Linked DNA regions of Chitinophaga caseinilytica. The protein of the gene in region 1 binds, or shares a complex with, the protein of each later gene. Links are inferred from orthologs where the notes say so. Each region holds a gene or a part of one and is shown on either strand. Other genes may lie near its edges.

Evidence for each region.
Region 2: the proteins of trxB (region 1) and trxA are in contact, whole or in part, in a crystal structure (PDB 1F6M), measured with the Escherichia coli proteins. The link is inferred for Chitinophaga caseinilytica from one-to-one orthologs.

Annotation. Positions count from the first base shown.
Region 1 is NZ_CP150096.1:5,606,931-5,611,758, reverse strand. What follows is about bases 1,022-3,913. They hold trxB (thioredoxin-disulfide reductase), read left to right. Parts: upstream 1,022-1,939; coding sequence 1,940-2,887; downstream 2,888-3,913. Other genes in these bases: WJU22_RS23210 (hypothetical protein), read left to right, coding at 3,403-3,913; folB (dihydroneopterin aldolase), read left to right, coding at 2,944-3,294; WJU22_RS23225 (hypothetical protein), read left to right, coding at 1,063-1,866. Also shown: WJU22_RS23230 (sigma-70 family RNA polymerase sigma factor), read left to right, coding at 43-900; more of WJU22_RS23210, read left to right, coding at 3,914-4,158; WJU22_RS23205 (MATE family efflux transporter), read right to left, coding at 4,164-4,828.
Region 2 is NZ_CP150096.1:5,027,805-5,031,544, reverse strand. Bases 969-3,740 are described here. They hold trxA (thioredoxin), read right to left. Parts: upstream 2,628-3,740; coding sequence 2,310-2,627; downstream 969-2,309. Other genes in these bases: dnaE (DNA polymerase III subunit alpha), read right to left, coding at 2,742-3,740; WJU22_RS20735 (gliding motility-associated C-terminal domain-containing protein), read left to right, coding at 969-2,209. In the rest of the region: more of WJU22_RS20735, read left to right, coding at 1-968. UniProt on the Escherichia coli protein: Participates in various redox reactions through the reversible oxidation of its active center dithiol to a disulfide and catalyzes dithiol-disulfide exchange reactions.

The DNA.
Region 1 (4,828 bases):
GGCTTGTTAGTATAATATTCGTAAACCAATACTTTTAGTCATATGAGGCAACTTAAAATTGCCACCCAGATCACCAATCGTGATTCGCAGGCGGTAGAAAAATACCTCCAGGAAATCTCGAAGATCCCTTTGTTAACTCCAGAGGAAGAGACGATACTGGCCCAACGTATTAAAATGGGGGACCAGCGCGCTCTCGAAAGATTGACGACCGGGAACCTCCGGTTCGTTGTATCCGTCGCCAAACAATATCAGCACCAGGGCTTAAGCCTTAGCGACCTCATTAATGAAGGCAATTTAGGGTTGATCAAAGCGGCACAACGGTTCGACGAAACCAAGGGTTTCAAATTCATCTCTTACGCCGTATGGTGGATCCGCCAGTCCATCCTGCAGGCTTTGGCAGAGCAAGGCCGTCTGGTCCGCCTGCCGCAGAATAAAATCGGCACTTACAACAAAGCGAATAAAGCTTACATGGCATTCGAACAGGAAAACGAACGCGAACCTTCTACCGAAGAGCTCGCCGAAATCCTGGAAATGTCTGAGTCGGAGATCAACAATATCTTCCAGAGCAATACCCGCCACATGTCTCTCGACGCTCCGGTACACGAAGCGGAAGACGTAGCCATGGGCGACCTCCTGGAAGGTGGCGACGTGACGGATGATGATGTGATGCAGGATTCGCTCCGGGAAGAAATCCGCCGCGTGCTCAAGTCCCTGAGCCCCCGCGAAGCGGAAATCGTGAACGCGTACTTTGGTCTGGATGGCGAAAACGGCGCAACGATCGAACAAATAGGACAGAAGTATGATTTGACGAAGGAACGTATCCGCCAAATCAAGGAAAGGGCCATCAAACGCCTCCAAAAAGCCCGCTACAGCGGCGCACTGAAATCCTACTTGGGATAATCGACACCTATTAATTAATTGATTCTGGGATAAAAGCATCCCGCCTATGAAACGGCGGGATGCTTTTTTTATACCCCATAGAGAACGGTTATAGGCCCATAGACGCCTTTCATACCTTCCCTATTCGTAATTCTCCTCCCAACCCTTTATTTTTGCAATCTTATGCGAAAGGCATCTTTTACACTGGTCCTCCTCTATTTGATGGGATCGGCTTGTGAAAAGGAACAGACAGGACAGTCAACCGAAGAAAACCTCCCCGTCGTGGAAGGCATCATCGAAGAAAACGGGTACCCCATGGTCATGCTCAGCGCCGACCCCGCCTATTTCGCGGGAACGTTGGCCGCCGGCAACGCCGGGGAATGGGTGCATGGCGCCGTGATCTCCGTCTCCAACGGCCCGCAGTCGCAAATACTGCGGGAATACCGGTTGACGGATGCCGCCGGCCGGCCGTTCTGGGTATATACCGTAGACACTGCGCAATTGCAACACGCTTTTCGCGGGGAAAACGGTAAAAGTTATACCTTGACGATCCGTTCGGAAGGGAAAACCCTCAGCGCCATGACCACCATCCCCGCCAACCGCCTCCGGCTCGATTCGGCATGGTGGGGGCCGGCAGGACTGAAGGTTCGCCTCACCGGCAGCGCCACCGGGTACGCCCGGTACTTCACCGCCCGCAACGGAGGGGATTACCTGCCGGGTATGCACCCGCTGTCTTCCGAAACCCTCGGCAAAGGCACCATCGAAGTGCAGCTGGGAGAAGGGATGAACAGGAGCGGCGCCCCGCAGGGCGCCCTGGCGAAAGGGGACACCGTGTGGCTGAAATTCTGTAACGTAGACCACAATACGTACGACTTCTGGCGCAGCGCAGGCACCGCCTGGGCGAAAGGGGCAGACCCCTCGGGCCGGCGACCCGCGCAAAGGGTAACGTCTCCAACGCCAAAGGGTACTGGGGTGGCTACAGCGTAACATATGAAAGGATCATTATCCCTAAATAATCGAAATCAAAACCAAACCAAACCAACAAGCAGAAAACAACAGCATGGAAAACAACACTAACCAGGAACATGCACATGTCCTGATCATCGGCTCCGGCCCCGCAGGGTACACCGCAGCCATCTATGCCGCCAGAGCGAACCTGAAGCCCGTCCTCTACCAGGGCATCCAGCCCGGAGGCCAGCTCACCATCACCACGGAAGTGGAAAACTATCCCGGTTACCCCGAAGGCATCCAGGGTCCGGAAATGATGGTGGACTTCGAAAAACAGGCCGCCCGCATGGGAGCCGATATCCGCTATGGCATGGCCACTTCCGTAGATTTTTCGTCGCAGCCCTTCAAGGTTGTCATCGATGAAGAAAAGACCATCACCGCCGATGCGATCATTATAGCCACCGGCGCCTCCGCCAAATGGCTGGGCCTGCCCTCCGAACAACGCCTCAACGGCAGCGGCGTTTCCGCCTGCGCCGTGTGTGACGGGTTCTTCTTCCGCGGCAAGGAAGCGGCTATCGTTGGCGCGGGAGACACCGCCGCCGAAGAAGCCCTCTATCTTTCCAAAATCTGCTCCAACGTACATATGCTCGTGCGCCGTCATGAAATGAGAGCGTCGAAGGTAATGCAGGACCGCGTCCTCAAAACCTCCAACATCATGGTATACTGGAACTCAGAAACCCTGGAAGTAGTAGGGGAAAACAAAGTGGAAGGCGTTCGCATCCTCAATACCCAGACCAAAGAAGAGAAAACGATCCCCGTGAGCGCGTTCTTCGTGGCCATCGGCCACCAGCCGAACTCCGGCATCTTCAACGGCCAGCTGGACATGGACGAGCAGGGATACATCAAAACCATCCCCGGCACCACCAAAACCAGCGTGGAAGGCGTTTTCGCTTGCGGAGACGTGCAGGACAAGAACTACCGCCAGGCCGTAACGGCCGCCGGCAGCGGTTGTATGGCCGCGCTCGACGCCGAGCGTTACCTTTCCGCTAAAGGACACTAAATCTTACATACGAAAGGGCCGATGGAACGTCGGCCCTTTCCTTTTAATCTTTTCATATGCTGACCATTGCGTTGGAAAGCGTCCGTTTCTTCGCCCATCACGGGTTTTACGAACAGGAACGCATCATCGGCAATCATTTCGTACTGGACGTGCTCGTGCAGTTGCCCGAGCCGGAACACCCTTCGCAACTGGGGGAATCCGTGAACTATGAAGCGCTGTTTTCCATTTCGAAGGCAGTGATGGAAGTGCCGCAGCAGTTGCTGGAACAGGTGGTGCACGATATTTCCGAGAAAGTGAAGGCGCGTTTTCCGGTCATCAGCTATTCGAAGGTGACGCTGCGGAAGCAGGCGCCCCCGTTCGGAGGAGACCTGGCTTACTCCTGCGTGGCTTTGGAAAAACAATACTGAGGCCGGCAACGTTATATTTCCGGCCGTCCGTGTAGAAACCATGTCCACCATGCGGCCGGGCTGGGAAAATCCTTATTTTTGGGAACCTGTTAAATTCAATTCGTTCCTATGCTTAAGAAAACCTTTTTACTGTGTTGCGCCTCCCTGCTGGCGCTCGCTTCGTTCAGCCAAACGGTCGAGGAATCGCTCGCCCAGGCCAAACAGCTCACCCTGCAAATGAAGGAGACCGAGGCGCTGCAACAATATAAAGACATCCTCCAGGCAGACCCCGGCAACGTGACCGCCCTCAACCAGAGCAGCCTCATCTGCAGCCGTGAAGGCGCCCGCCAGAAAGATAAATCCGCCAAAATGGAATGGTTCAACAACGCGAAGATATTCGCTTACGAAGCCATGAAGGTGGATGTAGAAAACCCCGAATCCAACTACGCCATGGCCCTTGCCTGGGCCCGCATCGCGCAGATTTCCGGCGCCAAGGAGAAAGTGGCCGCCGCCAGGGAAGTGAAGAAGTACGTAGACCTGGCCATCAAGTTCAAACCCGACTACGGCGAAGCCTTCCATCTGCTCGGCAAATGGAATTTCGATATCTATAACCTCAGTTCCATCGAAAAAGCCGCCGCCAAGGTGCTTTTCGGCGGAATGCCGGCCGCTACGCTGGAAGACGCGATCGCCAATTACGAGAAATGCCGGCAGCTTACGCCGTCCTTTATCCTCAACTATCTTGACCTGGCTATCGCATTCCGGCAGAACAACCAGGAAACCCAGGCCATGGAAATCCTCAACAAAGCCATGCGCCTCCGGCCCATTTACCAGGACGATCCCGGTTACAAAGCCGAGTGCAAAAAGCTCCTCGACAGTATGCAATAACGGCCTTACGCCAGCTTTTTACCTTTCCACCGGCCGCTTTTCAGGTACAGCCAGGCCAGCGAGCCCATCGACGTCCAGTAGACGAACTCCGCAAACCAGGCCCAGTGCAGCTGGCTGTGCATCCTTTCAATTACCACCACGCAATACGTGAGGTATGCGATCACGGCGATGATCTCGATGCCGAGGTTGATCCGCGTATCGCCCGTTCCCGTTACGCCGTTGAATACCACGGCGGTCACCGACGCGAGGATCATCACCACCATGCATACGTACATAGACGGAAGGGCCTCGGTCATGAGGGATACGTCTGTCGTATAGATCCGCAGCCAAAGCGTGGGGAAAATACTGATGATGAGGCAGATGGCGATGGAACAGAGGACAGACAGCTTCGTGATCTTTTTGACCATGGTCATGACCTCGTTTTCCCGGCCCTGGCCGATCAGGTTGGAAACCATGGTGTTGCAGGTGGAGCCGAACGCCCAGGTGAAAATCCCGAACAGCCCGAAAATACTCCGCATCATATTGGAAATGGCCAGGGGGCGCTGCCCGAGGTGTTCGATGAATATGAAGAAGATCAGCCAGCTGCCGATGCTGAACAGGTATTGCACGACCAGCGGCGCGGAAATCACCAGGATGCTCCGGCAACCGCTCCAGGTGGGGCGCAGGCGGG
Region 2 (3,740 bases), 580 kb from region 1 along the record:
CTGGGCCAACACGCCCACGACAGGCGCGGATTGGGGGAATAACAGCGGAACGCTCGCCTATCCCTACGAGCTCGTTATTTTCCAGGACGGTGCGCAGTATTTCGGGTTCGCGACCAATCAGCAAAACAGTACGCTCACCCGTTTCGAATTCGGGACCAACTTCTCGGGTACGCCCAATATGGTCAACATGGGCAATTTCGGTGGATTGTTGAACAGTCCTTATGGATTGCAGCTCACCAAGGAAGGCCCCAACTGGCATATGTTCGTCGTGAACCAAAACCACCACCTCGTGCGTTTCGATTTCGGCACCTCCCTGCTGAATACGCCCACTGCGGCCGACCTGGGAGACCTGGGCGGGATGCTCAGCGAACCGCGCGACCTGGCCCTGTTCCAGGATTGCGGGGAAACTTTCCTCCTGATCGTCAACAACGGGAACAACACGCTGGTGCGCGCCGATTTCCCCGGAGGGCTCACTTCTGCGCCCACGGCCACGTCGCTGGGCAACCCCGGCGGCCTGATCGATTTCCCTGCGGGCATTTCCGGGATATTCAGAACGGGGACGGACCTCAACGCGTTCCTGACCGATGTGGGCACTACGCCCGCCAACGCCAAGCTGACCCGCATTTCAATGACCAGCTGCAACAATTCCTCCATCCCGAATTTTACCGGCCAAACGCCTCCCAGTTTTACCTATAATCAGCCGGGAACGTACAAGATTAATCTGTTGACAGACGAAGGCACGCCCAATCAGCGCACCTTCTGCAAGAATATCATAGTACTGCCCGTTCCCACCGTAGAACTGGGCCAGAATAATATCGTGATCTGCAACGGCTCGCCCGTGTCCCTCGACGCAGGGCCCGGGCCTAATTTCAGGTATAGCTGGACGAACGGGGAAGACGATCGCGCCATTACCGTAACCGGTTCCGGTACTTTCGGCGTGAGCGTGTTCAACGGCGGATGCACCGTCACCGATGCCATCGATATTTCCATTACTTCCGCCGTGGTGGCTACCGGCACGGTGCAGGACGTAGATTGCAACCACGCAACCGGCGAAGTGCAACTGCAGGTTTCCGGCGGAACGGCGCCCTACGCGTTCCGGCTGAACGGCGGAGCTTCCGGTGCGGTTCCCGAATTCAAAAATCTCGCGATAGGGAATCACGTCGTCAACGTTACGGACGATAACGGCTGCTCCGGCCTCTACAATTTCGCCGTAACCCGCGACCTGTTGCGGACGCTTACCACGAGCGCCACCAGCAACGATCCCAGCTGTTTCGGGACTGCCAACGGCTCCATCCTGGCACAGGTAAGCCAGGGCACTGCGCCGCTGCAATTCGCGCTGAATAACGGCGCTTTCGGGAACTCGCCCGATTTCCAGAACCTGGGCGCCGGTTCATATAAAGTGTACATCAGGAATGCTTATTGCCTTGACAGCCAGCAGGTTACACTTGTGCAGCCGGATGCCCTCATGCTGCCTTACACCGCCTGGCAGGATACCTGTAACCGGTTGAAAGGATGGGTGGATTTCAGTCCGCAGGGCGGCGTGGCGCCATACAGCCTTACCTGGAACGGGAATGTAGTGAACAATACGGAAGTGAAAGGCCTGGGCGTGGGGATTTACAGCGCGCAGCTCATGGATGCCAACGGGTGCCAGCGGGCGGCGAGCATTTATGTGCCGAACCTGAACCTGGGGAGGATGAGCATTCTGACACCCGATACCATCGTTTCCATCGGGGATGCGTTTACGCTCAGGGCCGGCAACGCGGCGGATTACATCTGGAGCCCCGTGACGCAGGGCAACATCGCCTGCCCGGTATGCCCGGAAACGCCCGCCCGGCCGTTAGTAGCCACGCAATACATCGTGCGCACCCTCACCGGCGCCAATTGCATCGCAGCGGATACGGTAAACGTCATGATCGATTATTCTTCCATGCTGGCGATGCCGAACGCGTTTTCCCCCAACAAAGACGGGGTGAACGACGTCTTCCGCCCCAAATCGAAAGCGGTGATGGCATTCAGCATGCAGATCTATAACCGGACGGGTAATCTTCTCTTCACGACCACAGACCACCGCAAAGGCTGGGATGGTACCCACAACGGCGAACCGCAACCCATCGGCACCTATGTCTACGTCATCCGGTTCGGGTTCTGGCAGGCAGATGGAAAGCTGGAGCTACAAGATAAGAAAGGCACCTTCGACCTCATTCGTTAGTGGAAGTAAGGGGTATTTAACAATTGACAATCAATTCATTAAAATAATAAAAGCCGTCCGGTGTGTAACCAGACGGCTTTTTCAATATGCTCAAACCTGATTAGAGGTTAGCCTGAATCTTTTTATCCAGAACTGCTTTCGGAGCAGCGCCCACTTGTTTGTCTACCACCTGGCCGTTTTTGATGAACAGGATAGCGGGAATGCTGGTGATGCCGTAGTTCATGGACACCTGCGGGTTGTTGTCCACGTTCACTTTACCGATGTTCACTTTACCATCGTAGTCTTTCGCCAGCTCTTCGATAACCGGACCGATCGCGCGGCAGGGACCGCACCATTCTGCCCAGAAGTCAACCACGGTGAGTTTGTCCGAATCGAGCACGTTAGATTTGAAGTTCGCATCTGTGAATTCTAAAGCCATTTTGTATAGATTTTAAAGTTTATAATTTAATGATTGGTGTTGATGTATACTCAAAAATCAATCCGATGTAAAACTACTGCTTTTTTGACATCCGGAGTTATAGGATTTCTCTACTTACTTATTGGCAATATCTATCCAGACATCCAGGTCGGGCTGCTGGTCCAGCCAATGTGCCAATTCGTCATTCATTTCCACATGTTTATTGAAGGTATGCATCCGGACAGACAAATTCTCGTCACGGTCCACCAACTGGAAGTAGATCTCGCTCTTGCCGGGGTTGCGTGACACATTGTCTGCCAGGAAATCCACGATCTCCGGCGTGATGAATTGCGGCATCGTCACGATACCGACTTTCCTGGTCTGGTTCCGTTTCACTTCCTGCAGCAGCTGCATGCTGTTGATCTTGAATTCGTACTCGTTTTCGTTGAATCGCCTCGGCTTGAAGCCGCCGTTCACGTACAGGCAAAGGCCCTGTTTGAAATAGTTCGTGAACTTGAGGAAGTCTTCGCTCCAGAGCGCGAATTCGAACTTGCCGGAATAATCTTCCAGCGTCATGATGCCGAACTGTTTGTTGTTGCGGGAAATGCGCTCCACCGCGCCGCTCACATATACGGCCATGCGGAAATCCTTCGCCTTGCCTTTGTTATTGTCAGACGCACCGCTGATCTGGTTCTGGTATTCGGTGATGTCTGACAGTGGGCTCATATGGTAATGCTTCAGCTCGAACTTGTAATCGTCGAGCGGGTGGCCGGAGATGTAAATCCCCGTTACCTCGCGTTCATTGTTCAGCTTGATGGTCAGCGGCCAGTGATCGCAGGGCGGGATTTTCGGCGGAACGATCTCCGCCATGAGCGAATCCCCGAAAAGCCCGCCGGAAGTAGCGTTCTCCGCGGAAACCTGCTGCCCGAATTTCACGATCTTCTCGAGCCCGGTAGTGGTATCGCCATCCGGTTTGTGGAAATACTGCGCCCGGTGCAATTCCGTGAAGCAGTCGAGCGCGCCCGACATGGCGAGCGCCTCCAGCGATTTCCGGTTCACCGCGCGCTGGTTCACCCGCTTGATCATATCGAACATCGTCGTATACGCACCGTTCTTTTCCCGTTCTTCGATGAT